DNA from 4 places in the Variovorax sp. PvP013 genome. Region 1 is predicted to be linked to each of the others. Evidence: riboswitches for the same ligand, from Rfam matches in the RefSeq annotation. Region 1 holds a riboswitch; each other region holds the start of a gene.

The links. A riboswitch is a leader RNA that binds a small molecule or an ion and turns the genes downstream of it on or off. The one in region 1 is predicted to bind cobalamin.
Positions count from the first base shown of each region.
Region 2: it holds a riboswitch for cobalamin, as region 1 does, so the genes downstream of both, ABID77_RS17000 (TonB-dependent receptor) here and ABID77_RS05025 (TonB-dependent receptor domain-containing protein) in region 1, are expected to answer to the same signal.
Region 3: it holds a riboswitch for cobalamin, as region 1 does, so the genes downstream of both, cobO (cob(I)yrinic acid a,c-diamide adenosyltransferase) here and ABID77_RS05025 (TonB-dependent receptor domain-containing protein) in region 1, are expected to answer to the same signal.
Region 4: it holds a riboswitch for cobalamin, as region 1 does, so the genes downstream of both, ABID77_RS17765 (TonB-dependent receptor) here and ABID77_RS05025 (TonB-dependent receptor domain-containing protein) in region 1, are expected to answer to the same signal.

Region 1 covers NZ_JBNDLF010000001.1:1,042,998-1,050,178, forward strand. The annotation lists gene ABID77_RS05020 (cobyrinate a,c-diamide synthase) at 1-477, opposite strand, end outside; gene ABID77_RS05025 (TonB-dependent receptor domain-containing protein) at 489-2,414, opposite strand; cobalamin riboswitch at 2,488-2,729, opposite strand; gene ABID77_RS05030 (DUF904 domain-containing protein) at 2,769-3,041, shown strand; partial or broken gene ABID77_RS05035 (cell division protein ZapA) at 3,038-3,277, shown strand; gene ABID77_RS05040 (catalase family protein) at 3,923-5,035, shown strand; gene ABID77_RS05045 (malonate--CoA ligase) at 5,016-6,650, opposite strand; gene ABID77_RS05050 (enoyl-CoA hydratase/isomerase family protein) at 6,749-7,181, opposite strand, start outside.
Region 2 covers NZ_JBNDLF010000006.1:213,326-220,506, reverse strand. The annotation lists gene ABID77_RS17025 (Bug family tripartite tricarboxylate transporter substrate binding protein) at 1-730, opposite strand, end outside; gene ABID77_RS17020 (RraA family protein) at 738-1,403, opposite strand; gene ABID77_RS17015 (LysR substrate-binding domain-containing protein) at 1,576-2,511, shown strand; gene ABID77_RS17010 (metallophosphoesterase family protein) at 2,765-3,238, shown strand; gene ABID77_RS17005 (SDR family NAD(P)-dependent oxidoreductase) at 3,568-4,323, opposite strand; cobalamin riboswitch at 4,805-5,072, shown strand; gene ABID77_RS17000 (TonB-dependent receptor) at 5,200-7,181, shown strand, end outside.
Region 3 covers NZ_JBNDLF010000008.1:74,513-81,693, reverse strand. The annotation lists gene cobN (cobaltochelatase subunit CobN) at 1-1,958, opposite strand, end outside; gene cobW (cobalamin biosynthesis protein CobW) at 1,982-3,043, opposite strand; gene cobO (cob(I)yrinic acid a,c-diamide adenosyltransferase) at 3,109-3,687, opposite strand; cobalamin riboswitch at 3,772-4,028, opposite strand; gene ABID77_RS18235 (AI-2E family transporter) at 4,057-5,946, opposite strand; gene ABID77_RS18230 (Lrp/AsnC family transcriptional regulator) at 6,094-6,528, shown strand; gene ABID77_RS18225 (MFS transporter) at 6,559-7,181, opposite strand, start outside.
Region 4 covers NZ_JBNDLF010000007.1:158,193-165,373, reverse strand. The annotation lists gene ABID77_RS17775 (FAD binding domain-containing protein) at 1-745, shown strand, start outside; gene ABID77_RS17770 (xanthine dehydrogenase family protein molybdopterin-binding subunit) at 742-3,138, shown strand; cobalamin riboswitch at 3,448-3,715, shown strand; gene ABID77_RS17765 (TonB-dependent receptor) at 3,915-6,029, shown strand; gene ABID77_RS17760 (PepSY domain-containing protein) at 6,038-7,181, shown strand, end outside.

The sequences.
Region 1 (7,181 bases):
GCCCGCGACGCGATTGGCCAGCACGCCCAGCCACGGCAGGCCGGGGCGGAAGTTCCGCAGGCCGAAGGCCAGCGCGCCGAAGGTGCCGGCCATCGCCCGCGCGTCGATCACCGCCAGCACCGGCAGGCCGAAGCGTTCGGCCAGGTCGGCCGCGCACGGACGGCCGTCGAACAGCCCCATCACGCCCTCGACGATCAGCAGGTCGGCCGACATGGCGGCCGCGTGCAGGCGCGCGCGGCAGTCGGCCTCGCCGTTGATCCACAGGTCCAGCGAATGCACCGGCGCGCCGGAGGCCAGCGCCAGCCACTGCGGATCGAGGAAGTCCGGCCCGCACTTGAAGACCCGCACGCGCCGCCCGGCGCGCGCGTGCAGCCGCGCCAGCGCCGCCGCGACGGTCGTCTTGCCCTGGCCCGAGGCCGGCGCGGCCACCAGCACGGCGGCGCGACGGATCACGCCGTCCGCCCCCGGCGCCGGCACCGTCGTCACGCCTACTGCGGCGTCCACTTCACACCGACGTAGCCGCGGCGGCCACCCGTCGCGTAGGTGCGGGCCAGCTGGTAGTCCTTGTCGCCGACGTTGTCGATGCGCGCGACCAGGCCGAGTTCGCGCGTGAGCTGCGTCGTCGCCGACAGGTTCAGCAGCGCGTAGCCGCCCAAGGAGCGCGTGTTGGCGGCGTCGTCGTAGCGCAGGGCCGAGGCCTGCACCTCGGCGCCCAGGGTCCAACCGGCCAGGCGCCAGTCGGCGCCCACCGTCGCGTGGCGGCGCGAGCGGCGCGCGAGCTGGCGGTCGGTGTCGAGGTCGCGCGGGTCCTGGAAGTCGGCCGAGGCGCGCAGCGTCACGTCGCCGATGCGGTGGCCGGCCGACAGCGTCACGCCCTCGTACCGCGCGCGCGCCGTGTTGCCGTAGCAGCCGAAGTCGTCCAGGCACGGTCCCGGCGCGCCGAAGGCGATCAGGTTGGTGATCCGGTTGCGGTAGGCGACGACGCCGGCGGTGGTCGCGCCCTGCGTGTAGCGCAGGCCGACCTCGACGTTCTTTCCTTCTTCCGGCTGCAGGCCGGCGACGCCGTACTGGCTGAAGCGCTGATAGAGCGTCGGCGCGCGGAACGAGCTGCCCACCGAGGCGGTGGCCCGCCACTGCGGCGTGATCGCGAAGCCGTAGGCGGCGCTGCCGGTGGACTTGCCGCCGAACTCGCTGTCGTCGTCGTGGCGCGCATGCAGCTGCACCGAGTGCGGCCCCTGCACGAAGCCGTAGCCCAGCGCCAGTGCGTTCTGCGCGCGGTCGCCCGCGAGGCGCGCGCCGAAGGCCGTCGCGGCGTTGTCGAGCGCGTCCTCGCGCCGCTCCAGCGCGGCCGTCACCCGGTGCGCGCCGAGGCGCAGCTCGTTCTGGAACAGGTAGCCGCGCAGCCGCGTCTCGGTGCGGTAGAACGAGGGCTGCGTCTCGTAGGTGCTGCGGCTGTCGGTGACCTGCACGCGCGTGCTGTAGCTGTCGCTCCAGCGGGCGATCCAGGCCGCGCCGACGGTGCGCAGCCGGGTGGTGCTGACGTCGTCGTCGAACGCGGCCGGCGCGCGCGCGGCGAAGGCCGGATCGTCGTACCTGGCGCGGTTCTCGCTGGCCAGCAGCGTGGCCTCGATGCGCTGCGTCGGGCTGATGCGAAGGCCCAGCCGCGCGTTGGCCGAGTCGATGCGATAGCCGTCGCGGTCCGGGCTGGTGAAGCCGTCGGCGGACGGCACGCGCAGCGCGAGCGGCTGCACGTCGAAGCCCCGGCTGCGCTCGCGGGCGGCGCCGAGCGAATAGTCGACCGCGCCGTCGACGCCGGCCGAGCCGCTCACGCCGGCCTCGATACGGCGCAGGTCGTGGCTGCCGATGCCCACGCCCACGTAGGGCCGGGCCGCGCCCTCGCCGCGCCGGGTGAAGAGCTGCACCACGCCGCCGATGGCGTCGGAGCCGTAGACCGCCGCCGCCGGACCGCGCAGCACCTCGATGCGGTCGATCTGCGCCAGCGGGATCGCCTCCCACGCGGCGCCGCCGGTGGACTGCGAGTCGATGCGCACGCCGTCGAGGTAGACCGCCGTGAAGCGCGACTCGGCACCGCGGACGAAGACGCTGCTCGTGCCGGCGATGCCGCCGTTGCGCGCGATCTCGATGCCCGGCAGGCGCGCGAGCACGTCGGCCACGCCGGTCGCGCCGCTGCGCTCGATGGCGGCGCGGTCGACGATGGAGACGTCGCCCACCAGGTCGGCCAGCGGCTGCTCGACGCGCGTGGCGGTGACCACGGTCTCGCGCAGCGTGGCGTCGGCGGGCAGGGCCTGGGCCGTCGCGAGGACGGGCCAGGCGGCGGCGAGCGCCAGCGCCAGGGGCAGGGGACGTGCGGGTGCGGACCGGCGCGCGCCGGCGGGGAAAACGGGATTCGTCATGGAACGGAAGGCTCGGAATCAAGACCCTGTCCGGCTTCCCCGCCGGACGTCTGGGTGTCACGACGGCGCACAGGGCGCCGTCACCTCGTTGGCCGGTATCCGGGCTTGCAGCGCATCCTCCACCGCCTTCCCAGGCACCTGTTTCAGGGCGCCCAGTGGCGACTTGGCGGAGGTGGCGCCGGTGAGGACGCCGTCTGCTGGACCGTTGCGGGGGCAGCGCAGGCTGGCCGCGGCCCGGGGGGCGTGTGGCTCCTGCTTCCCGTTGAACTGCGCCGCGTGAACCGCGGCGCGAGCACCAACGCGGCGGATTCTACGGGAGGCCCTTTTCGGAATCGCGCTCATACAATCGTTTCCATGTCCGACCCGAGCCCCATCGACCAGATCGCCGAGCGCGTCGAGCGCCTGCTGGCGCGCCACGAGGAAGTCCTGCGCGCCAACGCGCAGCTGCAGGACCAGGTGGCCGCCCTGGCGCACGAGCGCGATGCGCTCCTCGCCCGCTTCGCCGAAGCCCGCGTGCGCCTGGACGCCGTGCTGCAGCGCCTGCCGGCCGACCCGTCGCACGACGGCGCCACCACGCCGGCACCGCCCGCTCCCCCTTCCCCCGCCGCCTTCGCGGCCGTTCGATGAAGCAGATCGAAGTCCAGATCATGGGCCAGAGCTACCTGCTCGGCTGCCCCGAGGGCGGGGAGGCGCGACTGCGCGACGCCGTCGAGCGCGTCGACCTCACCATGTGCCGCATCCGCGATGCCGGCAAGGTGCGCGCGCGCGACCGCATCGCCGTGCTGGCCTCGCTCCACCTGGCCTACGACCTCGGGCAGCAGACGGCCGCGGCCGAGGCGAGCGCGGCGGAGGCCACCGCCGCCGCCCACCTCGCCGCCCAGGCCCACGCCCAGCTCGAAGCGGCCGCGGCGGCCCGCCTCAAGGCGGACATCGAGGCCGCCGCCATGGCGCGCGCCCGCGCGGAGGCCGACGCCCGGCTGCAGGCCGAGGCCGCGGCCCGCGCGCAGGCCGACGCCGAGGCACGCCGGGCGGCGCTGCCGCCGCCATCCCCTCCGGCCGCGCCGCGGGACCGTCTCGACGACCTCGTCAAGCGCCTCGATCAAGCCCTTGCCGGCGACCCTCATTTGCCTTGAACCGGCACGTACGCCGGACTCCGGCGCATAGAATCGTCCCCGTCTGCGGTGCGCGCCGGGCTTAATATTTCCTTGTTCCAATGCTCTCCGGAGCCGGGCTTGGTACATCGCTCGACGGGCGTGATCATCTCGCGTCAGATGAACCCGAAGTCGTGGCTGCCCTCGCCCACCTGAACCCTGGTTCAGGATGCGGGTCCGGTGCACATTCGCAGACACCTTCTTCCCTTCCGGTCGACGCCACGTCGTCCGACACGGCCTCGTCGGCGCCGCTGACGATTCCCGCTTCCCCTCCTTCGAATACTGACCGGCGCCCCCGCGGGCCGCGCCGCCCGAAGGCCGTCCGCGCCGCGTCCACCCACGAAGGAAAACAACACCATGTCCGCTCCCCTGCCCCACGCCGCCGAGCCGCTGCGCTACCAGCCGTCCCACGAATCGCTCGAGGACGACGAATCGAAGACCACGCAGGAACTCAAGGAGGCGCTGCACCGGATCAGCGAGATCGTGCACAGGGACGAGGGCCATGCCTACCGCAGCGTGCACGCCAAGAGCCACGGCCTGCTGCTGGCCGAATTGAAGGTGCTCGACGGCCTGCCGGAACGGTTGGCGCAGGGCCTGTTCGCCAAGCCCGGCACCTATCCCGTGGCCATGCGCTTCTCCACCACGCCGGGCGACCTGCTCGACGACGCCGTCTCCACGCCGCGCGGGGTCGCGCTGAAGGTCGTCGGCGTCGAGGGCGACCGCGTCTCGGGCTCCGAGGGCGACGTCACGCAGGACTTCGTGCTGGTCAACGGCCCGGTGTTCAGCGCGCCCACGGCCAAGGCCTTCCTGCGTCCGCTCAAGCTGCTGGCCGCGACCACCGACAAGGCGCCGGGTTTGAAGAAGGTGCTGTCGGCCGCCCTGCGCGGACTGGAGACGCTGGTCGAGAAGGCCGGCGGCGAGGTCGCCACGTTCAAGACCATGGGCGGCCATCCGGCGACCCACATCCTCGGCGAGACCTTCTACACGCAGGTGCCGCTGCTCCACGGCCCCTACATGGCCAAGCTGTCGCTGGCGCCGGTGTCGGCCGAACTGGTGGCGCTGACGGGCACGCTGCTGGACCTCGGCGACGGACCCGACGTCATCCGCGAGGCCGTGCTGCGGCACTTCGCCCACAACGGCGGCGAGTGGGAACTGCGCGTGCAGCTGTGCACCGACATCGAGGCCATGCCGATCGAGGACGCCTCGGTCGAATGGCCGGAGGACCGCAGCCCCTTCGTCACCGTGGCCCGCCTGAGCGCGCAGCCGCAGGTCGCCTGGAGCCCGGCGCGCTCGGCGGCGGTGGACGACGGCATGTCGTTCTCGCCCTGGCACGCGCTGGCCGCGCACCGCCCGATCGGCTCGATCATGCGCGTGCGCAAGGCGGTCTACGACATGGCGGCGCAGTTCCGCAGCAACGCCAACGGCGTGTCGGTGGACGAACCGAACACGCTCACCTCGTTGCCGGCCTGATCGGCTCGGAGCGGGCGTTGCCCGCGCCGGCGGCCGCCGTGCTGCCGGCGAACAGGCCCTTGTGCTGCTCGCGCAACGCGGCCTTCTGCACCTTGCCCATGGTGTTGCGCGGCAGCTCGTCGACCACGAAGCAGCGCTTGGGGATCTTGAAGTTCGCCAGCTGCTTGCTCAGCGCCGCCAGGATCGCCTCCGCGTCGGGCCGCTCGCCCTGGCGGCCCACCACCAGCGCCACGCCCACCTCGCCGAAGTCCGGATGCGGCACGCCGACGATGGCGCTCTCGGCCACGCCCGGCAGCTCGTTGATGGCGCCCTCGATCTCGGCCGGATAGACGTTGTAGCCGCCGCTGATGATGAGGTCCTTGCTGCGTCCGACGATGGTGACGTAGCCCAGGCCGTCGATGCGGCCGACGTCGCCGGTCTTGAAGAAGCCGTCGGCCGTGAACTCCTCGCGCGTCTTCTCCGGCATGCGCCAGTAGCCGGCGAAGACGTTGGGTCCGGCCACCTCGATGCCGCCGATCTCGTCGGTGACGCAGTCGCGGAACTCGCCGCCGCCGCCGTCGTCGGCCGTGCGCACCCGCAGGCTCACGCCCGGCAGGGGAAAGCCCACCGTGCCGCCGCGCCGCTCGCCCTGCACCGGGCGGTAGGGGTTGGAGGTCAGCATCGCCGTCTCGCTCATGCCGTAGCGCTCCAGGATGGTGTGGCCGGTGCGCTCGCGCCAGGTCTCGAAGGTCTCGATGAGCAGCGGCGCCGAGCCGGAGATGAACAGCCGCATGCGCGCGCAGGCCTCCCGCGTCAGGCCGGACTCGACCAGCATGCGCACGTAGAGCGTCGGCACGCCCATGAAGACGGTGGCGTCGGCCAGGCGCGCCACCGCCCGCTTCGGGTCGAAGCGGTCGAACCAGATCATCCGGCTGCCGTTGAGCAGGGCGCCGTGCAGGGCGACGAACAGGCCGTGGACGTGGAAGATCGGCAGCGCGTGGATCAGCACGTCGCCCTCGACCCAGCCCCAGTAGTCCTTGAGCACCTCGGCGTTGGAGCGCAGGTTGCGGTGCGTGAGCATCGCGCCCTTGCTGCGCCCGGTGGTGCCGCTGGTGTAGAGGATGGCGGCGAGGTCGTCGTCGGCCTTGTGCGCCGGCGCGTGCCGGTCCGGGCACTGCGCGGCGACGTCGAGCAGGCTGCCGCTGCGGTCGTCGTCGAGCGTGAAGACGTGGCGCGTGCCGGCTGCCACGGCGATCGGCGCCACCCAGTCGGCGTTGGCGCTGCTGCACACCATCACGGCGGGCTCGGCGTTGCCGATGAAGTAGGCGATCTCGGCGCTGCGGTAGGCGGTGTTCAGCGGCAGGAAGACATGGCCGGCGCGCAAGGTCGCCAGGTACAGCGCCACGGCCTCGACCGATTTCTCGACCTGCACGGCGATGCGCGAGCCCGGTGGTAGCGCCAGCGCGTCGAGCACGTTGGCGATGCGCGCGCTGGCCCGGTCGAGGTCGCGCCACGAGCAGGTCGGGCCCCCGTCGGTCTCGATGGCGATGGCGTCGAGGTCGGCCGGGAAGCCCGCGCGCAGCGTCACGAAGAGATTGGCGTTGACGGCGGGCGAGGAAGTCGATGGAGCGTTCATGGTTCGTCTGGCGGAGAAGGCCCGGAGGGGGAAAGGGACGTTCGAGGAAATGGAAGGGGAAAGGGACGGAATCGATGGCGGACGTCGGATCCGTCGCATCAGAAGACCGGCGCGCGCCGGGCGATGAAGGCGGCGATGCCTTCCCGGTGCTCGGCGGCGCCGGCATGGTCGTAGGTCGCGGCGTCGGGCACGGCGTCGCGCCGCAGGCCCGCCAGCATGCGCTTGTTCAGCCGCGCCGCGCCCGGCGCCAGCGCGGCGATGCGCGCGGCGTGCGCCAGCGCCGCGTCGGCCACGGCGTCGTCGGCCACGACGCGCAGCAGGAAGCCCGCCTCGCACAGGCGCTGCGCGCCGTGTACGCCGGCGGCCAGCAGCATGTCGCGCGCGAGGGTGTCGCCGACCGCGCCGTGCACCAGCGCGGCCTCGCGCGGCGCCATCGGAAAACCCAGCTTCGCGATCGGCGCGCCGAAGCTCGCCGAGGCGCCGGCCAGGCGGATGTCGCAGCAGCTCGCGATCTCCAGGCCGGCGCCCATG
Region 2 (7,181 bases), on a different contig from region 1:
TGGAGCGCTGGTCGCCCGTGGTGGCCAGGGCACGGATCCTTCCGCCGGCCAGATGGGGAACGATCGAGCTGGTGCTCTCGAACGCGAAGGCGACATGGCCCGCGAGCACATCCTGGATTGCCGGTCCGGAACCCCGGTAAGGCACGTGCGTGAGCTCCAGCTTGTGGTCCAGCTTCAGTTGTTCCCCCAGCAGGTGGTGCGGCGTGCCGCTGCCCGGAGAAGCATAGGACTTGCCGGGATGGGCGCGCAGGTCATCGATGAACGACTTCACGTCTCGGACCGGCAGCTGTGCATTGACGTACAGCACCATCGGCACGGTCGCGGCTTCGGCCACCGGGGTCAATGCCGCCATGGGATCGCTTGCGAGCTGGTAGAGGTTGCGACTGATGACCACGTTGGTGCTGTTGCCCAGCAGCCAAGTGCATCCGTCGGCCTTCGAGGTGCTGACCGCGGCGGTGCCGATGTTGCCGGCGGCGCCGGTCTTGTTCTCCACGACGACGGTGGTACCCAATCGCTGGGTCAGGCCTGGCACCATCAGGCGCGCCAGCATGTCGCTGGAGCCGCCCGGCGGGTAAGGCACGACGAACTTGATCACCGGGCATGGAAATGCCTCTGAGGGTTGAGCAAATGCAGGGCTGCTGGCGGCAACAGCGAACAGCACGCAGGCGAGATGGCGCAATGGGGTCACCTTGAACTTTTGGAGCTGAAGGAACGACGCTGTCGAATTCATGCCTTGGTCACCTGGGCTGTCCGGCGATGGCCTCGAATTCCTTGTCGTGCATGACCTCGGCCACCGAGCGCCCGTTGCGCACGGCCGTGACCATGCCGTCCTGACGCCGGGCGATGCGCTCACCGAGGTCCAACACGTCATCAATGCGCGCAGCCGACACGAAGACGGTGCCGCAGCGGTCGGCGATCACGTAGTCGTCTTCGTTGACGGTGACGCCGGCCATCTGTACGGGCTTGCCCGAATCGATCTGGATCACGCGGTTGCGCGCGCTGATCATGGTCACGCCCCGCCCGTAGACCGGGTAGTCGATCGAGGAACTGCCGTCGATGTCGCGGCTCAGGCCATCGATGACGGTGCCACGCACCTTTCGGGCCTTGGCCGCGTTGGCCAGGATGTCGCCCCAGCACGAGATGCCTTCCATGCCGCCGGCCACGACCAGCACGCGGTCGTCGGTGGTAACGGCGTCGATGACGGGTGAGATCAGGTGCACCGTGGGCTGCGCATCGCCCTTGCGGCCTAACTGGATGGTGCTGGCACGGCCGACGATCCTGGGACAGTCCCACAGGGGACGCAGACCGTGGGTGGCGCCAGGCAGGCCGAGGAAATCGAGCGCGTCGGAGACGGTGTTGGTGTCCAGCGCGGCAAGCCGATCGAGTGGCGAAGAAGAAGTCATGGTCCCGTTTCTGGTGAAGGTACCCATGCATCTTCTGATCGGCTGCCTGATATGTGAATTCCGATCTTCGTATCGCTGTGATCCGACAATGAGAACAGAGAGGCTTCGGATCGTGCGTCGAACGACCGCTCGATCTGCTGCGCCCGCGCACCCATGAATCACGAAAGCCCCCATGAGCCCCACGATCGATTTCCGCTTGGTGAAGCAACTGTGGATGTTTCTGGCCGTTGCCGAAGAGGAGCACTTCGGACGGGCCGCGCAAAGGCTCAACATGTCGCAGCCGCCGCTCACCGAACAGATCAAGGTGCTGGAGCAGGCGCTCAAGTTGCAGCTGTTCGAGCGCTCGAGGCGAGGAACGAAGCTCAGTCCCGCAGGGGCCGCGATCCTGCCCGCCGTGCGCCGGTTTGCCGGACAGGTCGAGCAACTGGAGCGCGTGGTCCGCGAAGTCGCAGCCGGTCAGTCGGGCGTCCTGCACGTGGGCGCCATCACCTCTGCCATGCTGGAGATCGTGCCGCCGTTGCTCGAAGCGCTCAAGCGCGCCCATCCACACCTGACCGTGTTCGTGAAGGAAATCGACAGCGTCGACGCGGTGCCGGCGCTGGAAGCCGGGGAACTCGATCTGGCCTTTGTGCGCCTTGATGGAAAGATCGGAAGCGACATCGCCACATTTGCGCTGGCGGAGGACAGGCTGGCCGTGGCCTTGCCCAGAAATCATCCACTGGCCGCTCAACCCCGCCTTCGGTTGAATGCACTGTCCAAGGAGCAACTGGTGATGTCGTCGCGGCAGGTCAGTCCGGTGTACTTTGACATGCTCACCGGGGTATGCCGGGCGCATGGATTCGCGCCACGGGTGACGCACGAAGTCAGGTCGGTCACTTCCCAGATCGCCTATGTCAGCTGCGGCCAGGGTCTGGCACTCGTACCAGCATCCATGAAAAAGCTTGCTCCTGAGAACGTGGTGATTCGGCCCTTGAAGGAACGGATCATGGTCGTCACGGCTGCGGCTGCATGGAATTTAAAACGCCATCACCCCATGGTCGATGAAGCAGTTGCTTGGTTGCGGTCTGAGAATGATATCTTTAGCTATGAAAAGAATGAGAATTGTTAAAAGTCAGGAAGGCACTTGGGGTCGCAGCAGAATTGCCGACTACCAGCTGGATGGGTTAAAGCCAAGACAGATTCAACAGCAAAGACACTTTTGATGCTCCAATTCGCACCTGATTATGTAAATAATCTTAGGGCAATAGGTTTGTGACGGGACGCAGTGCAGTGTCAAAATAAGTTGGTTTCAACAGCCGATTACCTTGCGTGCTTGAGTTAAGGTCAAAGTTGTAGCCCCCTAGCGTGTGGCGCCTCATCCCATGCCCCGCATTGCCCTCATCTCCGACACCCACAACCTCCTGCGCCCCGAAGCCCTGGCCTTCCTCGCCGGCTGCGATCACATCGTCCATGGCGGCGACATCGGCGGGCCAGACATCCTGGCGCGACTGTCGGCGATCGCGCCGATGAGCGTGGTGCGCGGTAACAACGACCATGCGCCATGGGCGGCCGACATTCCCGTGTCGTTGACTGTGGTGTTGGACGGCGTCGCGGTGCACGCGGTGCACGACATCGCCGATCTGAATCTGGCTGCGGCCGGTGCGAACGTGCGTGTGGTGGTATCTGGCCACTCGCACAAGCCGTCAATGGTCGAGCGCGATGGGGTGCTGTTCATCAACCCGGGCAGCGCGGGACCGCGTCGCTTCAGCCTGCCGATTTCTGTGGGCGAACTGTGGATCGACGGCGGTCAGGTGACGCCGCGGCTGATCACGCTGGACGTTTCGCCTCCACGTTGAGCCAACGGTCAGCAGCGTTCGTACTTGCTCTGGCACCCTCGGAGCAAACAACACACAGACTGGACGCGCGCATGACACTGGAAAAACCGTTCGAGCCGACCTTGCCAAGGTCTTCCTGCTGACCGTGGCATGGCTCTTCCTCATGCCAGTGGCCACGCTGTTCTTCACCGGCTGCGCGCAGCGCACACAGGAACACCGCGTTTCTCGCTCGGGTCGAGCGGCAGATGGCGGCCTGAAGCAGACCGAGCCGTCGAAGGTGCGCAGGCCCATGGTCTGATCGATGTCCAGCCAGTCCACAGAACGCATTTGGATCGATCTGCCAAGCAGCACTAGACGGTTTGCCGGTGGATGGCCAGTGGCCCGAAGGATTGCGTCACGGGCATGACCTCGAGGAAATTGACGTTCATGCGCGCGGGCAGCGTCCCGGTCCAGAAGACGGCTTCGGCAATGTCGTCGGGGGTGAGGGGGTTGGCGTCCTTGTAGATCGTCTCTACCCGGGCCTGGTCGCCCTTGAGGCGCACCGACGAGAACTCCGTGCCGCCGACCATGCCCGGCGCGATGTCGGTCACCCGCACGGCCGTGCCCAGCAGGTCGGCGCGCAGGTTGAGAGAGAACTGCCGCACGAAGGCCTTGGTGGCCCCGTACACGTTGCCCCCGGGGTAGGGATACGCTCCCGCCGTGGAGCCCAGGTTGATCACGTGGCCGCGGTTGCGCGCCACCATGCCAGGCAGCACCGCGTGGGTCATGTACATCAGCCCCTTCACGTTCGTGTCGACCATGGCGTCCCAATTGGCGAGGTCGGCTTTCTGGGCTGGCTCCAGGCCCAGCGCCAGACCGGCATTGTTGACCAGCAGGTCGATGTCGCGATGGTCCGCGGGAAGACCGTTCACGGCAGCGGCTACGGCATCCCTGTCGCGGACGTCCAGGACCAAGGGCAGCACGCGATCGCGTCCGAGTTCGTCGGCCAGCGCGTTGAGACGCTCCTCGCGGCGCCCGGCCGCGATCACGCGATGGCCGGCGGCCGCGAAGCGCCGGGTGATGGCTGCGCCGAACCCTGAAGAGGCGCCGGTGACGAACACGATCATGCTGTTTCCTTAAAGTGGAAAGGGCGCTGGTGGGGCGCAATGGAAAAGGACGATGATCATCGCAGGCCAGCACTGAAAGCTTGCTGCTGGTCTTCGACCGGCTTTTGGTGCAGGCATCTGACGTCGTGTCCGAGTAAATTCAATGGCTTTCCCAATTCACCCTCGAACGAATAAAAAGCCCTTTGGCTTGTCCTAAAAATCGACACAATTGCCTTTGATTAAATTTAATTGTTGTTGCGATTCAAATAGGATTTATCGAAACGATGTTTTAAAATTTCGATATATACCTAAGCGGTTGATGATAAGACTGGAGATTGTGGTTTATCAACATAAAGGAACGTGCCGGTTGCATCCATATGGCCCTGTTTCACAGGCTTGAATGCTCGGCAAGTCCGGGGGAAACACCTCTTCGCCAACCACACACAGGTGGAAAGCACTTCCTATAATCCGCCCGCCGCCACTGCGAACCCACGTTCGTCGGGGTGGTCACAGTCCGAAGGTGCCTGCCGAACCAGCCATGGTGCGGCAGGTTAAACGGGAAGCAGGTGCGAGACGTCGTCGCTGACGTCTCAAAGCCTGCGCTGCCCCCGCAACGGTCAGCGGATACGGAAACCCTCAGGCCTGCTCTTTCACAGGGGCAGGCAACCACTGCGCTTCGGCGTGGGAAGGCGAGGTGGTTCCGCTCTAGTGCATGTCATGCACTCGAGCACTCCGCGAGCCCGGATACCGGCCTTCGAGACTGCCTTCGGACTTGCGGGAGGGCGTGTCCGGGCCCGGAGCTCGCACGCCTTGCCGCGCGCGGCCGGCCCATCTCCTTCTCCCGCGCATCCGCCATCGGTTCGAAACCCGCGGGGACGCGGGTCGAAGGAGAAGTCAATGAGTCGAACATCGCCCCTGCGCGATTGCGCGAGCGTGCCCGGTCGTCGCACGCGCCTGTCCAGTCTTTCGTTGAGCATCGGTCTGGCCGTCGGACCTGCCGGCGTCGTCGCCCAGCAATCCGAACGCGCCTTGGGAGGCAGTGACCGGAGCCTCAACCAGGTCCAGGTCGAAGCCGATCGACACACGCCGCTCTCGATCGACCTGCCCACCGAGACCGGCAGTCGGCTGGGTCTGACGCCCTTGGAGACGCCCGCGAGCATCGAGGTGCTCGGCGGTGACCTCATCCGTGCGCGCGGCGACGTCTCGGTGGTCGAGGCCGCCACGCGCGCCACCGGCATCACCGGTTCCCCGGGTCCGGGCAACGGCGGCACCGCCATGGCGGCACGCGGCTTCTCCGGCCATGGCTCGGTCATGCAGCTGTTCGACGGCACCCGGCTCTATGCCGGTGCCGGCACCGTGACCTTTCCCTTCGACACCTGGTCGATCGATCGGATCGAGGTGCTGCGTGGTGCCGCCTCGGTGATGTACGGGGAGGGCGCCATCGGTGGCGCCATCAACGTGGTGCCGAAGAAGCCCATGCAGGCGCCCATCCAGAACGAAGCCCTGCTGACGCTAGGCTCGGACGCCACCCGCCAGCTCGCCTTCGGCAGCGGTGGCGCCATCAACGATCGCCTGTCCTACCGCTTTGACGTCAGCCAGCGTCGCACCGATGGTTTCATGCAGCGGGGTGAGGCCGACAGCTTGGCCGTGGGCGCCGCAGTGCGCCTCGATGTCTCGCCGCGGCTGAGCTTCACGCTGTCCCATGACGAGGGCCGTCAGTTGGCGCAGACCTATTACGGCGTGCCACTGATCGACGGCCGCCTCGACGTCAGGACCCTGCGTCAGAACTACAACGTCGACGACGCCGAGATCCGGTACGACGACCGGTGGACTCGCCTCGACGCGCAGTGGGCGCCCGGCAGCGCCGTGACCGTGCGCAACCAGCTCTACCGGCTGGCGAGCCAGCGTCACTGGCGCAACACCGAGAGCTACACCTTCAATGCCGCGACCCGCCGCGTGGCGCGCGGCGACTACCTCCAGATCGGTCACGACCAGGAACAGATCGGCAACCGCACGGACGTCACGCTCCGGCACGACCTGCTCGGCCTGAGCAACCAGGTGCTCGTCGGGCTCGACGTCAATCGCATCGATTTCCAGCACACCAACGACTCGCCCTACGGCGGACGCTCGACGGTCGACCCCTTCGTCTTCGATCCGAGCCTGTACGCTTCGCCGGTGGCGTACACGCCGCGCTATCGCACCCGCACGAACACCCATGCGTTCTTCGCCGAGGACAAGCTGGAATTCAACGATCGCTGGTCGGTGGTGGGCAGCGTTCGCTGGGACCACGCGAAGGTCGAGCGCGCGGATCTCCTCAATGCGGCCAACACCATCGACAAGACCTTCGAGTTCCCCACAGGCCGGCTCGGCGTGGTGTATGCGCCTGACGTTGCGCAATCCTTCTATGCCCAGGTGGCGCGGGCAGCCGATCCGCTGACCTCGCTGATCACCACGTCCGCCACCCAGGTGCCCTTCGACCTGAGCACCGGCCGGCAGGTGGAGGTGGGCTACAAGCGACAGCTGGCGGGAGGGAAGGGCGCCTGGACCGTGGCCGCCTACCGCATCGAGAAGGACAAACTGCTCTCGCGCGACACGTTCAATCCGAACCTCACCCAGCAGATCGGCAGGCAGTCCTCCGAGGGCATCGAAGCCACGCTCGACTGGGCCTTGACCTCGACCTTGCGGCTCGAAGCCAACGTCGTGAAGCTGCGCGCACGCTACGACGACTTCAACGAGGTGGTGGGCGGCGCCCTGATTTCGCGGACCGGCAACACACCCACGGGGGTGCCCGAGCAAGCTGCCAACCTCTGGCTGCGCTGGCGTTTCCTGCCGCAGTGGGAGGCTGACGTCGGTGTGCGCCATGTGGGCGCGCGCCAGGT
Region 3 (7,181 bases), on a different contig from region 1:
TCGACGATCGCCTCGCGCAGCAGCCGCGCGCGGCGCGGATCGAGCGACAGGGCCTCGTAGTACTCGTCCATCTGGCGCTCGAGCCGCTGCAGCGGACCGTAGGTCTCGGCGCGCGTCATCGCCGGCATCAGGTGGTCGACGATCACCGCCTGCGTGCGCCGCTTGGCCTGGCTGCCCTCGCCCGGGTCGTTGACGATGAACGGGTAGAGGTGCGGCAGCGGGCCGAGGATGGCGTCGGGCCAGCAGGCCGCGCTCAGCGCCACGCTCTTGCCCGGCAGCCATTCGAGGTTGCCGTGCGTGCCGACGTGCACCACCGCGTCGATCGCGAAGGCGCGGCGCAGCCAGAAGTAGAAGGCCAGGTAGGCGTGGGGCGGCACGAGGTCGGCGTCGTGGTAGGTGGCCGCGAGGTCGATCCCCCGCCCCCGCGCCGGCTGGATGCCGACGAAGACGTGGCCGAAGCGCAGGCCGGCGATGGCGAAGCGCCCGGCGCGCAGGGTCGGGTCCCGCTCGGGCGGACCCCAGGCGGCGTCGACCGCCTCCCGGCAGGCCTCGGGCAGCCGCCGGAATTCCGCCAGGTAGTCGGCCAGCGCGAGGCTCTGGGCGGCCGGCCGGGCATCGTTGGCGTCGACGTCGTTGGTGACGCCGCGCAGCAGCGCCGCGATCAGGGCGTCGCCGTCGGCGGGCAGGCCGCCGGTCCGGTAGCCCGCCGCCGCCAGCGCGCGCAGCACCGCCACGGTCGAGGCCGGCGTGTCCAGGCCGACGCCGTTGGCGATGCGCGAATCGTCGATCGGGTAGTTGGCCAGGATCAGCGCGACGCGCTTGTCGGCCTCGGGCTTGTCGCGCAGGACGCACCAGCGGCGCGCGAGTTCGGCCACGAAGGCCATGCGCTCGGGGTCGGCCTCGTAGCGGACCACGTCGAGCTCGGTGCGCTCGCAGCGCCAGGCCGTGCCCTTGAAGCTGATGGCGCGGGTCAGGACGCGGCCGTCGACCTCCGGCAGCACCACCTGCATCGCGAGGTCGCGCGGCGCCAGGCCGTGCGCGTCGGCCAGCCACTGCTCGCGGGTGCCGCCGGCGGTGACGAGCTGCAGCACGGGCGCGTCGCCGGCCAGCGCGGCGGGGGACGCGTCGCCGTCGTCGCGGCCGTCGATCGACGCCACGGCGAAGTTGGTGGCGTTCAGCACGATCGCCACGCGGTGCTCGGCGACGAGGGCCTGGACCGCGGCGTGGCTCTCGGGGTTCTTCAGCGAGTCGACGGCCAGCGCCAGCGGCGCGAGGCCGGCGGCGGCCAGGGCGTCGAGCATCGCGTCGAACACGGCGGTGTTGCCCGCCTGCAGGTGCGCACGATAGAACAGCAGCAGCGCCGCCGGCGCATCGGGCCCGCAGGGGGCGCGACCGGGCGCGCCCTGCGGCCGGTAGCGCACGGCCGGGGGCAGCGGCACCGGCAACGGTGGCCGCGCGCCCAGGCCGAACGCCGCGTGGCCGATGAGCGCGAAGAAGGCCTCGGCGTTGTCGCGGCCGCCCTCCCGCAGGCAGCGCCAGAGGTGGCGGCAGTCGTCGTGCGGCGCGCTGCTGCGCATGAGCAGCTGCAGGTCCTCGAAGGCATCGCCCGAGAAGATCGCCAGCCATTGCCCGCGCTCGCGCGCCAGCGACATCGCCCGCTCGACCAGGTAGGCCCAGTCGCTCGGCGCGCCCAGGTGGTCGATCACCAGCACGCGGGCATGGCGCAGCACGTCGTCGACGTACATGTCCACCGACGCCGGCTGGCGCAGCCACATCAGGTTGGCCAGCCGCACACTCGGATAGTCGGGCGCCAGCCGCCCGACCGCGTCGGCGAGCAGCGACAGGGTGGTGTCGGCCGCGCTCAGCACGACCACCGGGGCGGGCGTCTGCGCCACGCGCACGACCCCCTGGCCGCCGTCTTCGACGTGACCGCCCGGGCGGGTGGACAGCAGGTGCATGGCGGCTTCCTCGCGGTGTCGCGTCAGGCGGTGGCGGCCAGGCCCAGCTCCGCGTCCAGTTCGGCCTGCAGCACGGCGCCGTCGAGCGCCGCGCCGATCAGCACCAGGCGCGTCTGCCGTGTCTCGTCCGCGCGCCAGGGCCGGTCGAAGTAGCTGTCGAAGCGCGCGCCGACGCCCTGCACCACCAGGCGCATCGCGGCGTCCGGCAAGGCCACGAAGCCCTTGACCCGGTAGATCTCGTGGCGCTCGACCAGCTCCCGCAGGACCGCCAGCAGGCGGTCGCGTCCGGGCACCCGGAGCGTCACCGAGACCGAGTCGAAGGCGTCGTGGTCGTGGTCCTCCTCCTCGTCGTGATGGGTCCGGCGCCCGTCGATCGCATCCTCCACGGCGCGCTCCAGGCCCAGCAGCACGCCCAGGTCGAGGCGGCCGTGCTGCGCGTGCACCAGCTTCACGCCGGCGGCGGTCTCGGCGCGGACGACGGCCTCCACCGCGGCCAGGGCGGCGGCGTCGAGCCCGTCCGTCTTGTGGACGACCACCAGGTCGGCGGTGGCCAGCTGGTCCTCGAACAGCTCCGACAGCGGCGAGTCGTGGTCGAGGTTCTCGTCGGCGCGGCGCTGCGCGTCCACCGCCGGCGGGTCGTCGGCGAAGCGGCCGGCGGCCACCGCCGGCGCGTCCACCACCGTGATGACGGCATCCACCGTGAAGGCGTTGCGCAGGGCCGGCCACTGGAAGGCCTGCACCAGCGGCTTGGGCAGCGCCAGGCCGGAGGTCTCGATGACCAGGTGGTCGATGCGGTCGCGGCGCGCGGCGAGCTGCTCCATCACGGGCGCGAATTCCTCCTGCACGGTGCAGCACAGGCAGCCGTTGGCGAGCTCGAAGAGCTGGCCGTCGGGCGCGCCGGTCTCGTCGCAGCCGATGCCGCAGCCGCGCAGCAGCTCGCCGTCGATGCCCAGCTCGCCGAACTCGTTGACGATGACGGCGATGCGCCGGCCTTCGGCGTTCTGCAGCAGGTGGCGCAGCAGCGTGGTCTTGCCGCTGCCGAGGAAGCCGGTGACGATGGTGGCGGGGATCTTGCGACTTTGCATGGGGGTGTTCTCCGGCGTCGGGTTGGAAAGGTGCTGGTGGATGGATCGGGGCGGACGCGGGAGCGTCAGTCCTCGATGCCGCGCTGTGCCGGCACGCCGGCCTTGAAGTGGTGCTTGACGAGGGCCATCTCGGTGGCCTCGTCGGCGATGGCGATCAGCTCGGCCGGGGCGTTGCGTCCGGTGAGCACGACGCTCACGTGCGGGGGTCGCTCGCGCAGGCAGCGCAGGATGCGTTCGAGCGGAATCCATCCGTAGCGCAGCGGGTACATGATCTCGTCGAGCACCACCATGTCGTGCGCGCCCGCGCGGACGGTGGCCTCGGCGCGCGCCCAGCCGTCGAGCGCCAGCGCGGCCGAGCGGTCCAGGTCGCGGCTCTTCCAGCTGAAGCCGTCGCCCAGGCCCTCGATCGGCAGGCCGAGCTGCGCGAACAGCCGATGCTCGCCGAAGCGTGCTGTCGGCACCTTCATGAACTGGTAGATCTTGAGCGTCCCGCCGTCGCCGTGGACGCGCATGGCGAGCCCGAAGGCGGTCGTGCTCTTGCCCTTGCCGGTGCCGGTCAGCACCGTGACGAGGCCGGATCGGACACCGGCGACGTCGTCGCGCGACGGCCCATGGGCGCGCGACGGGCCCGGCTCGGACGGCAGAACTTGATTCAAGAGAGGAACACCGGTCGGTCGTGCTCGCCTGCTTCCCCGCAGATCCGCACCATCCGGCGCGCCGCACGCATGCGGCACGCCACCTCGTTGGCCGGTATCCGGGCTGGCGGAGACGACCCGTGTCACCTTCCCGGGCGGCACCGCTTGCGCGGGGTTCACCCAGTGGTCTGTCGACACGAGCAGCGAGCAGGAAGCTCGCGTCCGCTTACCGTTGCGGGGGCAGCTCAGGTTGAGGCGCGCGGACGGATCGCCGCGGACGCCTGTCCTGATTCCCGTTGAACTGCCCCGACCGGAAAGCCGGGGCGAGCACCAACGCGGCGATCATAGCCGCACGCCCGGGCACGGCCGGGTCGGCCGTCACGGCAGGGCGGACGACGGGGCGGCCGCGCCGGCACCCTGCAGCATGAAGGTCTCGGCCTCGGCGTACGAATGCAGGACCAGGTCGACCTGCGCCGCCACGGCGTCCTCCGGCGCGGCCGCGGTGTCGAGCGGCAGCCGGATGGTGACCAGCACGGCGTGCGGCAGCGCGGCGCGGAATTCGGCCGTCAGCGCGGTCCAGGCGGCGAAGGACGCCTGGGGCGGATAGGCGACGAAGACGGTGCCCACCAGCCGGGCCTTGTCGTCCCGCGAGGGATCGGGCAGCTCCTCCATCGACACGCTGCGGGCGTCGATGTCGGCGTCGCTCAGGGCCCGCACCAGCAGTTCGGTGAGGAGTTCGTCGCGGTCGGAGCCCGAGCTGACGCACAGCACGATCGAGCCCGTGGGCACGTCGAGCTCGCCCTGCCACCGGCCGAGACGGGCTTCGCGCATCTGGCGCAGGCGGGTGCCGATGTGCGCGTCGGTCAGGACGATGGACGCGCGCCGCCGCGCGCGCCAGCCCAGCTTGGTCGTCGCGAACGACTCGGCCAGCCGCACGACCTGGGTCTGGATGCGCAGGCGCTGCCGCGCGTCGATGCGCCCCGCGCGGAAGTCGGCCACGCCCAGCGCCAGCCCCGGCAGCAGGACCTGGTCGCAGTAGCGGGCGAAGCTGTCGCGGCGCAGGAAGGCGCGCGCGTCCCGGATGATGGCGTCGGCGCCGCCGCTCAGGGCGCGCTGGTAGAAGCGCTGCCCGGCGTTGAGGCCGGGCGACTCGGTCAGCAGGATGGTCAGGGGCTCCAGCGCCTTCATGTGCCGCCCCACCACCACCAGGCACAGCGTCAAGGGCGTCGACAGCAGCAGCCCGACCGGCCCCCACAACGCGCCCCAGAACAGCGCCGAGACGATGACCGCGAGCGGCGCCAGGCCGGTGCTGTGGCCGTAGACCTGCGGCTCGATCACGTGCGCGACCGTCAGCTCCAGCGCGAGGAACAGCCCCAGGCTCGCGAGCACGAGGCTCCAGCCCGGATCCACCGCGGCGCTGAACAGCGCGATCAGCGCGGCCGCCCCCAGCACGCCGACGTAGGGCACGAAGCGCAGCAGGCCGGCGATCGCGCCCCACAGCGCCGCGTGCGGGATGCCGATCAGCCACAGGCCCGCCCCGACGACCGCCCCGAAGGCGACGTTGACGATCGACTGCGACAGGAAGAAGCGCGAGACGCCCTGCGCCGTGTCGTTGAGCGCCTGCACGGTGGTGCCCAGCTTCGCCTCGCCCACCAGCCGGATGAAGCGGTCGCCGAGGGATTCGCGCTCCAGCAGGATGAACACCAGCAGGACGAAGACGATGCCGGCCTCCCCGACCGGCCCGACCAGCGCGGACAGCAGCTTCGAGACCAGGTCGGCGGCCGAGGGGGTCGGCGCCGGTGCCTGGACCTGGGCCGGCGTCCGGCCGGACGCGGCCTGCGACGCCCGCGACCGCGCCGGCGCGCCCGCCCCGTCGCGGCCGGCCTCCGGCGGCGCCGCGCTGCGCAGCTGCGCCTCGAAGCGCTCGAAAGGCCGCACCGCCGTCTCCCGGACCGAGTCGACCTTGGCCTCGATGGCGGCCCGGTAGCGGGGCAGGTCGGCGGCGACCGAGACCAGCTGGATCGTCAGCACCGCGCCCATCCAGACCACGCAGGCCGCCACCAGCGCCACCGACACCAGCGTGGACGTCGTCGACCCCAGGCCGCTCCTGGCGAGCTTGCGCACCAGCGGAGCGACCACCAGGGCGAGCATGCTCGCGATGGCCAGCGGCTTGAGGAAGTCCTGGCCGAAGTGCAGCAGCACCAGCACGCAGGTCGCCGGCACCACGCGGCCGATCCTCACCCCCCGATCCGACAGGAAATCTTGCATCGATCGATTGGAGCAGATCGGCCGGCACGCCCGGGCGGCCGCCATGGGCAGAATGTGCCTCCCGACTCCCCACGAATTCCAGGTGGCAGCTTGAAGAACAACCGGAAATCCGGCGATGCCGCCGAAGCCTCCTTCGACCGGACCGACATGGCCATCCTGCGCCTGCTGCTGGAGGACTCGCGCCGCACGCTGCAGGACATCGGCGCCGAGGTCGGCCTGTCGCCCACCACCTGCTGGAGCCGCATCAAGCGGCTGGAGGCCGAGGGCGTCATCAAGCGCTACACGATCGCCGTCGACCCGGCGCGCATCGGCTATCGCGACTCGGTGATCGTGCAGCTCACGCTGGAGAGCCACACCGAGGACACGCTCTACGCCTTTGGCCAGGTGCTCGCCACCATCCCGGAGATCCAGGAGGCCTACCTGGTCTCGGGCGACTACGACTACTACATCCGCATCGCCGTGCGCGACACGCGCGACTACGAGCGGCTGCTGCGCGAGAAGCTCTACAAGATCCCCGGCATCCGGCACAGCAAGTCGCACTTCGTGCTGCGCGTGCTCAAGGAGGCGACGGTGCCGCTGTGAGGCGGCGGCGCCGTCGGGACCGCGGCGTCGTCAGCGGTCGAGCACCCGCCTGGACAGCGACAGCACGATGGCTCCGCCGACCAGCAGGCTGGCGGCGATCACGAACAGGCCGTCGTTGGTGCTGCCCGTGGCGTCCTTGACGAAGCCGACGATGAACGGGCTGACGAAGCCGGCGAGGTTGCCCACCGAATTGATCAGCGCGATGCCGGCCGCCGCCGCCGCGCCGCCGAGGAAGGCCGGCGGCAGGCACCAGAACTGCGCCAGGCCGGTCAGGATGCCCATGGTCGCGACGGTCAGCGTGACGATGGCCCACGCCGGCGTCTGCGGCACCAGCGTGCTGGCGACCAGGCCGGCCGCGCCGGCCAGCGCCGGGATCGCGATGTGCCAGCGGCGCTCGCGGGTGCGGTCCGAGTGGCCGCTCGTCCACACCATGCAGGCCACCGCGGCGGCGTAGGGCAGCGCCACCAGCCAGCCGATGGTCGCCGGGTCGGACACGCCCGAGGCCTTGACCAGCGAGGGCAGCCAGAAGCCGATGCCGTAGAGCCCCATGATGAAGCCGAAGTAGGCCGCGCTCAGGATCCAGACCTTGGGATTGCGGAAGGCACCCAGCGCCGAGTGGCTCTCGACCTGCGCCTGGCCGGCGTCGACGTTGC
Region 4 (7,181 bases), on a different contig from region 1:
CAAGGCCGCCGCGCCCGCGCTGTCGGAGAGCCTCTGGCGCGCCGCCTCGGCGCAGTTGCGCAACATGGCCTCCATCGGCGGCAACCTGATGCAGCGCACACGCTGCACGTATTTCCGAGACCCAGGCGCCTACCCGGACTGCAACAAGCGCACACCCGGTTCCGGCTGCGCGGCGCTCAATGGCGTCAACCGCAACCACGCCGTGCTCGGCACCAGCGATGCCTGCATCGCGATCTATCCGGGAGACTTCGCGGTGGCGCTGGTGGCCTTCGATGCCAGGGTCATCGTCAGGGGTGCGACCGAGCGAAGCATTCCCGCCGACGACTTCTTCCTGCTTCCCGGCCAGACACCGCATCTCGAAACCCGCCTGGTGCCCGGCGAAATGATCGTGGGCATCGAGGTGCCGCGCTCGGCGGCGATGCGACGCTCGCACTACCTCAAGGTGCGGGACCGCGCGTCGTACGAGTTCGCTGCGGCCAGCGCGGCCGTCGGGCTCGACATGGAGGCCGATGGCAGGACCATCCGCGACGTGCGCATCGCCCTCGGCGGCGTCGCGACCAAGCCTTGGCGACTGCGCGCGGTCGAGGCGTCGCTCAAGGGCAGGACCCTTGACGAAGCCACGCTGCGCGCTGCCGCCGCGGCCACCGCCGATGGCGCGAAATCGAGCGGACACAACGCATTCAAGATCGATCTGGCACCCAAGGTCGTGGCCCGTGCACTGATGACCGTTGGAGGTGTGGCATGAACCGACACGACGAACTCGAACTGAACCGCCGCGCCGTCATGAAGCTGGGCGTCGGCACCGCCGCGGTGGCGACCGCAGGCGTCGGCTTGCCGGCCGACGAGGCGGTCGCACGCGGGATCGCGCCCGCCCCTGGAGCGGCCCTCGGCGCCGCGTTCTCCCGCGCGGAAGGTCCGCTGAAGGTCGCCGGCCTGGCCCGGTACGCGATCGAGCAGAAGCTGGAGAACCTGGCCTATGGCGTCACGGTGCAATCGACGCGGCCGGCCGGGCGCATCGTCGGCATCGACACCTCGGCCGCCAAGGCGCTGCCGGGCGTGGCAGATGTCTACACGCCGCAGAATCCCTTGAAGCTGAACAAGCCGACCGTCTACAGCAAGGGCGGCGGCGCCACCGAGGAATTCACACCGCTGCAGGACGACGTGGTGCGCTTCAACGGCATGCACATCGCGCTGGTGGTGGCGGACACGTTCGAGCAGGCCACCGAAGCGGCGAGCCTTCTGAAGGTCACTTACGAAGACGCCGCGCCGATCCTGGATCTGGACGATCCGAAGGCCAAGCCGCAGACCATCGCCGACATGGGCGCCGTCTGGGGTGAGGCGCCCGCCGCACTCGCCGGCGCCGAGGTGAGGGTCGATGCCACCTACTCCACCGCCCGCGAGTACAACGTGCCGCTGGAGCCGCATGCCTGCATCGCGTCCTGGGACGACGGCAGGATCACCGTGTGGGAACCCAGCCAGTGGGTCGGCGGCGCGCGCAGCGTGGTGTCCGAATGGCTGGGCATCGACATCGAGCGCGTGCGCGTGATCTCGCCCTACGTGGGCGGTGGCTTCGGTTCGAAGATCGGCGCGCATCCGCACGTCGGCCTGGCCTGCGCGGCGTCGCGCCGGCTCGGCCGACCGGTCAAGGTGCCGCTGACGCGCCCGCAGACCTTCACCGGACTCGGTGGCCGGCCGGCGACCAGGCAGAACCTGTCGCTCGGTGCCACGAAAGACGGGAAGCTCGTCTCCATCGTGCACGAGAGCTGGAACGAGACGGCCATCGACGAGGTGCACGTCGAGGCCTGCAACAACGTGACCAAGATCATGTACGCGACGCCGAACTTCGCGTCGCGCCTGAACGTGGTCCCGGTCCATACCGTCATGCCCGGTTGGAAGCGTGGCCCTGGCGAGAACCCCAGCGCCTTCGCGCTAGAAAGCGCGATGGACGAGTTGGCCTGTGCGCTCAAGATGGACCCGGTCGCCCTGCGCTTGGCCAACTGGGCCGACAAGGACCCGAGCAATCAGTTCCCCTGGACCACGCGGCAACTGCGCGAGGCCTATGCCGCAGGCGCCAAGGCCATCGGCTGGTGGAACCGGAATCCGAAGCCGCGCTCGATGCGCGAGGGCCGCGAGCTCATCGGCTACGGCATGGCCGCTGGTGCCTATCCCATGATCCGAACCGCCAGCGAAGCGAAGATCGTGTTCCATGCCGATGGGCGCATCGAAGTGCTCAGCGCGGGGACCGACATTGGCACGGGGACCTACACCATCCTTGCTCAGACGGCGGCCGACGTGCTGGGCGTGCCGGTCGCGAACGTCGTCGTCCGGCTGGGCGACACCGTGCTTCCGCGTTCGGCACTGGCGGGCGGCTCGCAGCAGGCGAACAACCTCGCGAGTGCCGTCGACAAGGCGGCGAGAAACGCGATCGATGCATTGCGCAGGTTGGCGGCCAACGACCCGAAGTCGCCGCTGGCGACATCGAAGCCGGTGGATATCGGTTTCGAGCGCGGCACCCTTCGGCTCACCCGCCGGCCGGCCGGTGGTGTCAGCATCGCGAACCTGCTCAAGGCCGTCGGCCGGAACAGGCTGGAAGTCGAGGGCAACACTTTCGCCGCCGATGCGACCGACGCGATGAAAAATGCAGCCGACCGCAGCTTCGCGCAGCTGAAGGGCGCGGTCGAGGGCGGCGTCTCGGCGCACAGTTGGTGCGCGCAGTTCGTGGAGGTTCGGGTCGACGAGGATTTCGGCACGATCCGCGTCAAGCGGATGGTCGCCGCGTTCGACAGTGGACGGATCTTCAATCCCAAGCTCGCCGAAAGCCAGTGGATCGGCGGCATGGTGATGGGCCTGGGCCAGACGCTTCTCGAGGAAGGACGGATCGATCCGCGGGACGGCCGGACCGTGAACGCGAATTTCGCAGACTATGCCGTGCCGGTGAATGCCGACGTGCCGGAGATCCAGGTGATCTCGGTTGGTATACCGGACCTCCAGGCCACTGTCCTTGGAGGCAAGGGCGTGGGCGAGATCGGCGTGGTGGGGGTTGCACCGGCGATCGGCAATGCCGTGTTCCATGCCACTGGCAAACGCATTCGAAGCCTTCCCATCACGCTGGAAAAGATCACTTCGAGGGCGACATGAGGAGATCCGCGAACACGATGTCCATCTTCTTCAGGCAGACGTGAGATCCCGTGGTGGGCGAACGATCCGCGCGCCTACCCGTTGAATTTGCCTTGCCCGTGCCTTCAAGGTAAACCGACTTGGCGTGTTGATAACGCCCATGATCTGTGATTTATCAGCGAAACAGGATGCTTTGATCGAGCGATCGTCCTTCGCTTCGGTGCGATGAAGTTGCCTGGCCAGTCTGGCGAAACACCTCTCTCCCGGACACATAGGTAAGAAGCCGTCCTTACAATCTGACCGCTGCCACGACGAGCCCATGCCCGTTGCGGTGGTCACAGTCCGAAGGTGCCTGCCGAACCAGCCATGGTTCGGCAGGTTAAACGGGAAGCAGGTGCGGGACGTCGTCGCTGACGTCTCAAAGCCTGCGCTGCCCCCGCAACGGTCGGCGGATATGGAAACCCTCAGGCCTGCTCCCTCACAGGAGCAGGCAGCCACTGCGCATCGGCGTGGGAAGGCGAGGTGGTTCCGCTCGCGTGCATGTCATGCACTCGAACACTCCGCGAGCCCGGATACCGGCCTTCGAGACTGCCATCGGACTTGCGGGAGGGCGTGTCCGGGCCAGGAGCTCGCACGCTTCGTCGCGCGCGGCCGGTCCATTTCCTTCTCCTGCACGTCCGCCATCGGTTCGAAGCCCGCGGGGACGCGGGTCGAAGGAGAAGTCAATGAGTCGAACATCGCCCCTGCGCGATTGCGCGAGCGTGCCCGGTCGTCGCACGCGTCTGTCCAGCCTTTCGTTGAGCATCGGTCTGGCCGTCGGACCTGCCGGCGTCGTCGCCCAGCAATCCGAACGCACCTTTGGAGGCAGTGACCGGAGCCTCAACCAGGTCCAGGTCGAAGCCGATCGACACACGCCGCTCTCGATCGACCTGCCCACCGAGACCGGCAGCCGGCTGGGTCTGACGCCCTTGGAGACGCCCGCGAGCATCGAGGTGCTCGGCGGTGACCTCATCCGTGCGCGCGGTGACGTCTCGGTGGTCGAGGCCGCCACGCGCGCCACCGGCATCACCGGTTCCCCGGGTCCGGGCAACGGCGGCACCGCCATGGCGGCACGCGGCTTCTCCGGCCATGGCTCGGTGATGCAGCTGTTCGACGGCACCCGGCTCTATGCCGGTGCCGGCACCGTGACCTTTCCCTTCGACACCTGGTCGATCGATCGCATCGAGGTGCTTCGCGGCGCGGCCTCGGTGATGTACGGGGAGGGCGCCATCGGCGGCGCGATCAATGTCGTTCCGAAGAAACCGATGCAGGGTCCGATCCGGAACGAAGCCCTGCTGACGCTGGGCTCCGACGCCACCCGCCAGGTCGCTTTCGGCAGCGGTGGTGCCATCGACGACCGCCTGTCCTATCGCCTCGACGTCAGCCACCGTCGCACCGACGGCTTCATGCAGCGAGGCGATGCCGACAGCCTGGCCGTGGGCGCCGCGGTGCGGCTCGACGTCTCGCCGCGACTGAACTTCACGCTGTCCCATGACGAGGGCCGTCAGTCGGCACAGACCTACTACGGCGTGCCGCTGATCGACGGCCGCCTCGACGCCAGGACCCTGCGCCAGAACTACAACGTCGACGACGCCGAGATCCGGTACGACGACCGGTGGACCCGCCTCGACGCGCAGTGGGCGCCCGGCAGCGCCGCGACCGTGCGCAACCAGCTCTACCGGCTGGCGAGCCAGCGTCACTGGCGCAACACCGAAAGCTACACCTTCAATGCCGCGACCCGCCGCGTGGCGCGCGGCGACTACCTCCAGATCGGTCACGACCAGGAACAGATCGGCAACCGCACGGACGTCACGCTCCGGCACGACCTGCTCGGCCTGAACAACCAGGTGCTCGTCGGGCTCGACGTCAATCGCATCGATTTCCAGCACACCAACGACTCGCCCTACGGCGCACGCTCGACGGTCGACCCTTTCGTCTTCGACGCAGGCCTCTACGCTTCGCCGGTGGCCTACACGCCGCGCTATCGCACCCGCACGAACACCCATGCGTTCTTCGCCGAGGACAAGCTGGAATTCAACGATCGCTGGTCGGTGGTGGGCAGCGTTCGCTGGGACCACGCGAAGGTCGAGCGCGCGGATCTCCTCAATGCGGCCAACACCATCGACAAGACCTTCGAGTTCCCCACGGGACGTCTCGGCGTGGTGTATGCGCCTGACGTTGCGCAATCCTTCTATGCCCAGGTGGCGCGGGCGGCCGATCCGCTGACCTCGCTGATCACCACGTCCGCCACCCAGGTGCCCTTCGACCTGAGCACCGGCCGGCAGGTGGAGGTGGGCTACAAGCGGCAGCTGGCGCAGGAGAGGGGCGCCTGGACCGTGGCCGCCTACCGCATCGAGAAGGACAGGCTGCTCTCGCGCGACACGTTCAATCCGAACCTCACCCAGCAGATCGGCAGGCAGTCCTCCGAGGGCATCGAAGCCACGCTCGACTGGGCCTTGACCTCGACCCTGCGGCTCGAAGCCAACGTCGCGAAGCTGCGCGCACGCTACGACGACTTCAACGAGGTGGTGGGTGGCGCCCTGATCTCGCGGACCGGCAACACGCCCACGGGAGTGCCCGAGCAGGCGGCCAACCTCTGGCTGCGTTGGCGCTTCCTGCCGCAGTGGGAGGCCGACGTCGGCGTGCGCCATGTGGGTGCGCGGCAGGTCGACGCGGCCAACACGCGCCAGATCGGCTCCTATGCGGTGGCCGACGGTGGCGTGAGCTGGCGCGCGAGCCCGTCGCTGCGGTTCGCGCTGCGCGGCCACAACCTCGGCGATCGCCGCTACCCGGTGTCGTTCTCCAATGGCGGCAATCAGTGGCTCCTGGGCCGGCCGCGCGCGGTCGAGCTCTCGGCGCTGGTGAACTTCTGACGCGCGGCATGACCGCGCTCTGGCGACGGGCCTGGCCGCGCGTGCGGCACGGGCTCTACTGGACGCACCGGTGGCTGGGCATCGGCGGCTGTCTGTTGTTCGTCATGTGGTTCGCTTCGGGCGTGGTGATGATGTACGTGGGGTACCCGAACCTCACCGACGTCGAGCGGCTCGCGGGCCTCGCACCGCTGCGACTCGAGCAGGCCGTCGTGGCGCCGGCGGCCGCGCTGGCGCTGCTGCCCGGGACGGTGCGCGACCTGCCGCCGCGCCGCATCGGGTTGGAGATGCAGGCAGGCCGGACCGACTCCGGCCTCGGCCTCGGCTTCGAACCGGTGTGGCGCATCGTGGACGCGCGCGGCGGCCGCCTCACGGTGTCCGCCCGCACGGGTCAGGTCCTGGGCGATGTCGATGCCGCCCAGGCCACGGCCGTCGCGCGTGCGTTCTCGGGTCATCCGCAGGCGTTCTGGGTCGAGACGCTGGCGCGCGATCAGTGGACCGTGCCCCAGGGCCTGGATGCACTGCGGCCGCTGCACCGCATCGCGGTGGGCGATGCGCAAGGCACGGAACTCTACGTGTCCCAGCGCAATGGCGAGGTGGTGCGCGATACCACGCGTGCCGAGCGCTTCTGGAACTGGCTGGGGTCGGTGCCGCACTGGATCTATTTCACGCCGCTGCGCGCCGACCCCCCGCTGTGGCACGACGTGGTGGTGTGGCTGTCGGCGGCATGCATCGTCTCGGCCGTGACGGGCATCGTGATCGGCATCCTGCGTCTTCGCTTGCGGCGGCGCTACCGCCGCGGCTCGGCCACGCCCCACACCGGCTGGATGGCCTGGCACCATGTCGCCGGTCTGGTGGGCGGCTTCTTCGTGTTGACCTGGATCGTGAGCGGGTGGCTGTCCATGAATCCCAACGGCTGGTTCCAGCGGGGTGGCACCGACGCCGCCGCACTGGCGCGGTACGCCGGCATCGATGCCGGCACGCCGGACATTCCTTGGCCGCCCATCGCTGTGTCCGTGGGCACCGACCTGGCTGCACCGCGCGAGGCTGTGCTTCTGTGGTTCGACGGTCGGACGCTGCTGCGGTTGCGCGATGCGCGAGCGGCCGTGCAAGTCGTGGATGCGTCGTCGGGCGCACACGTTGGCATTGAAGGCC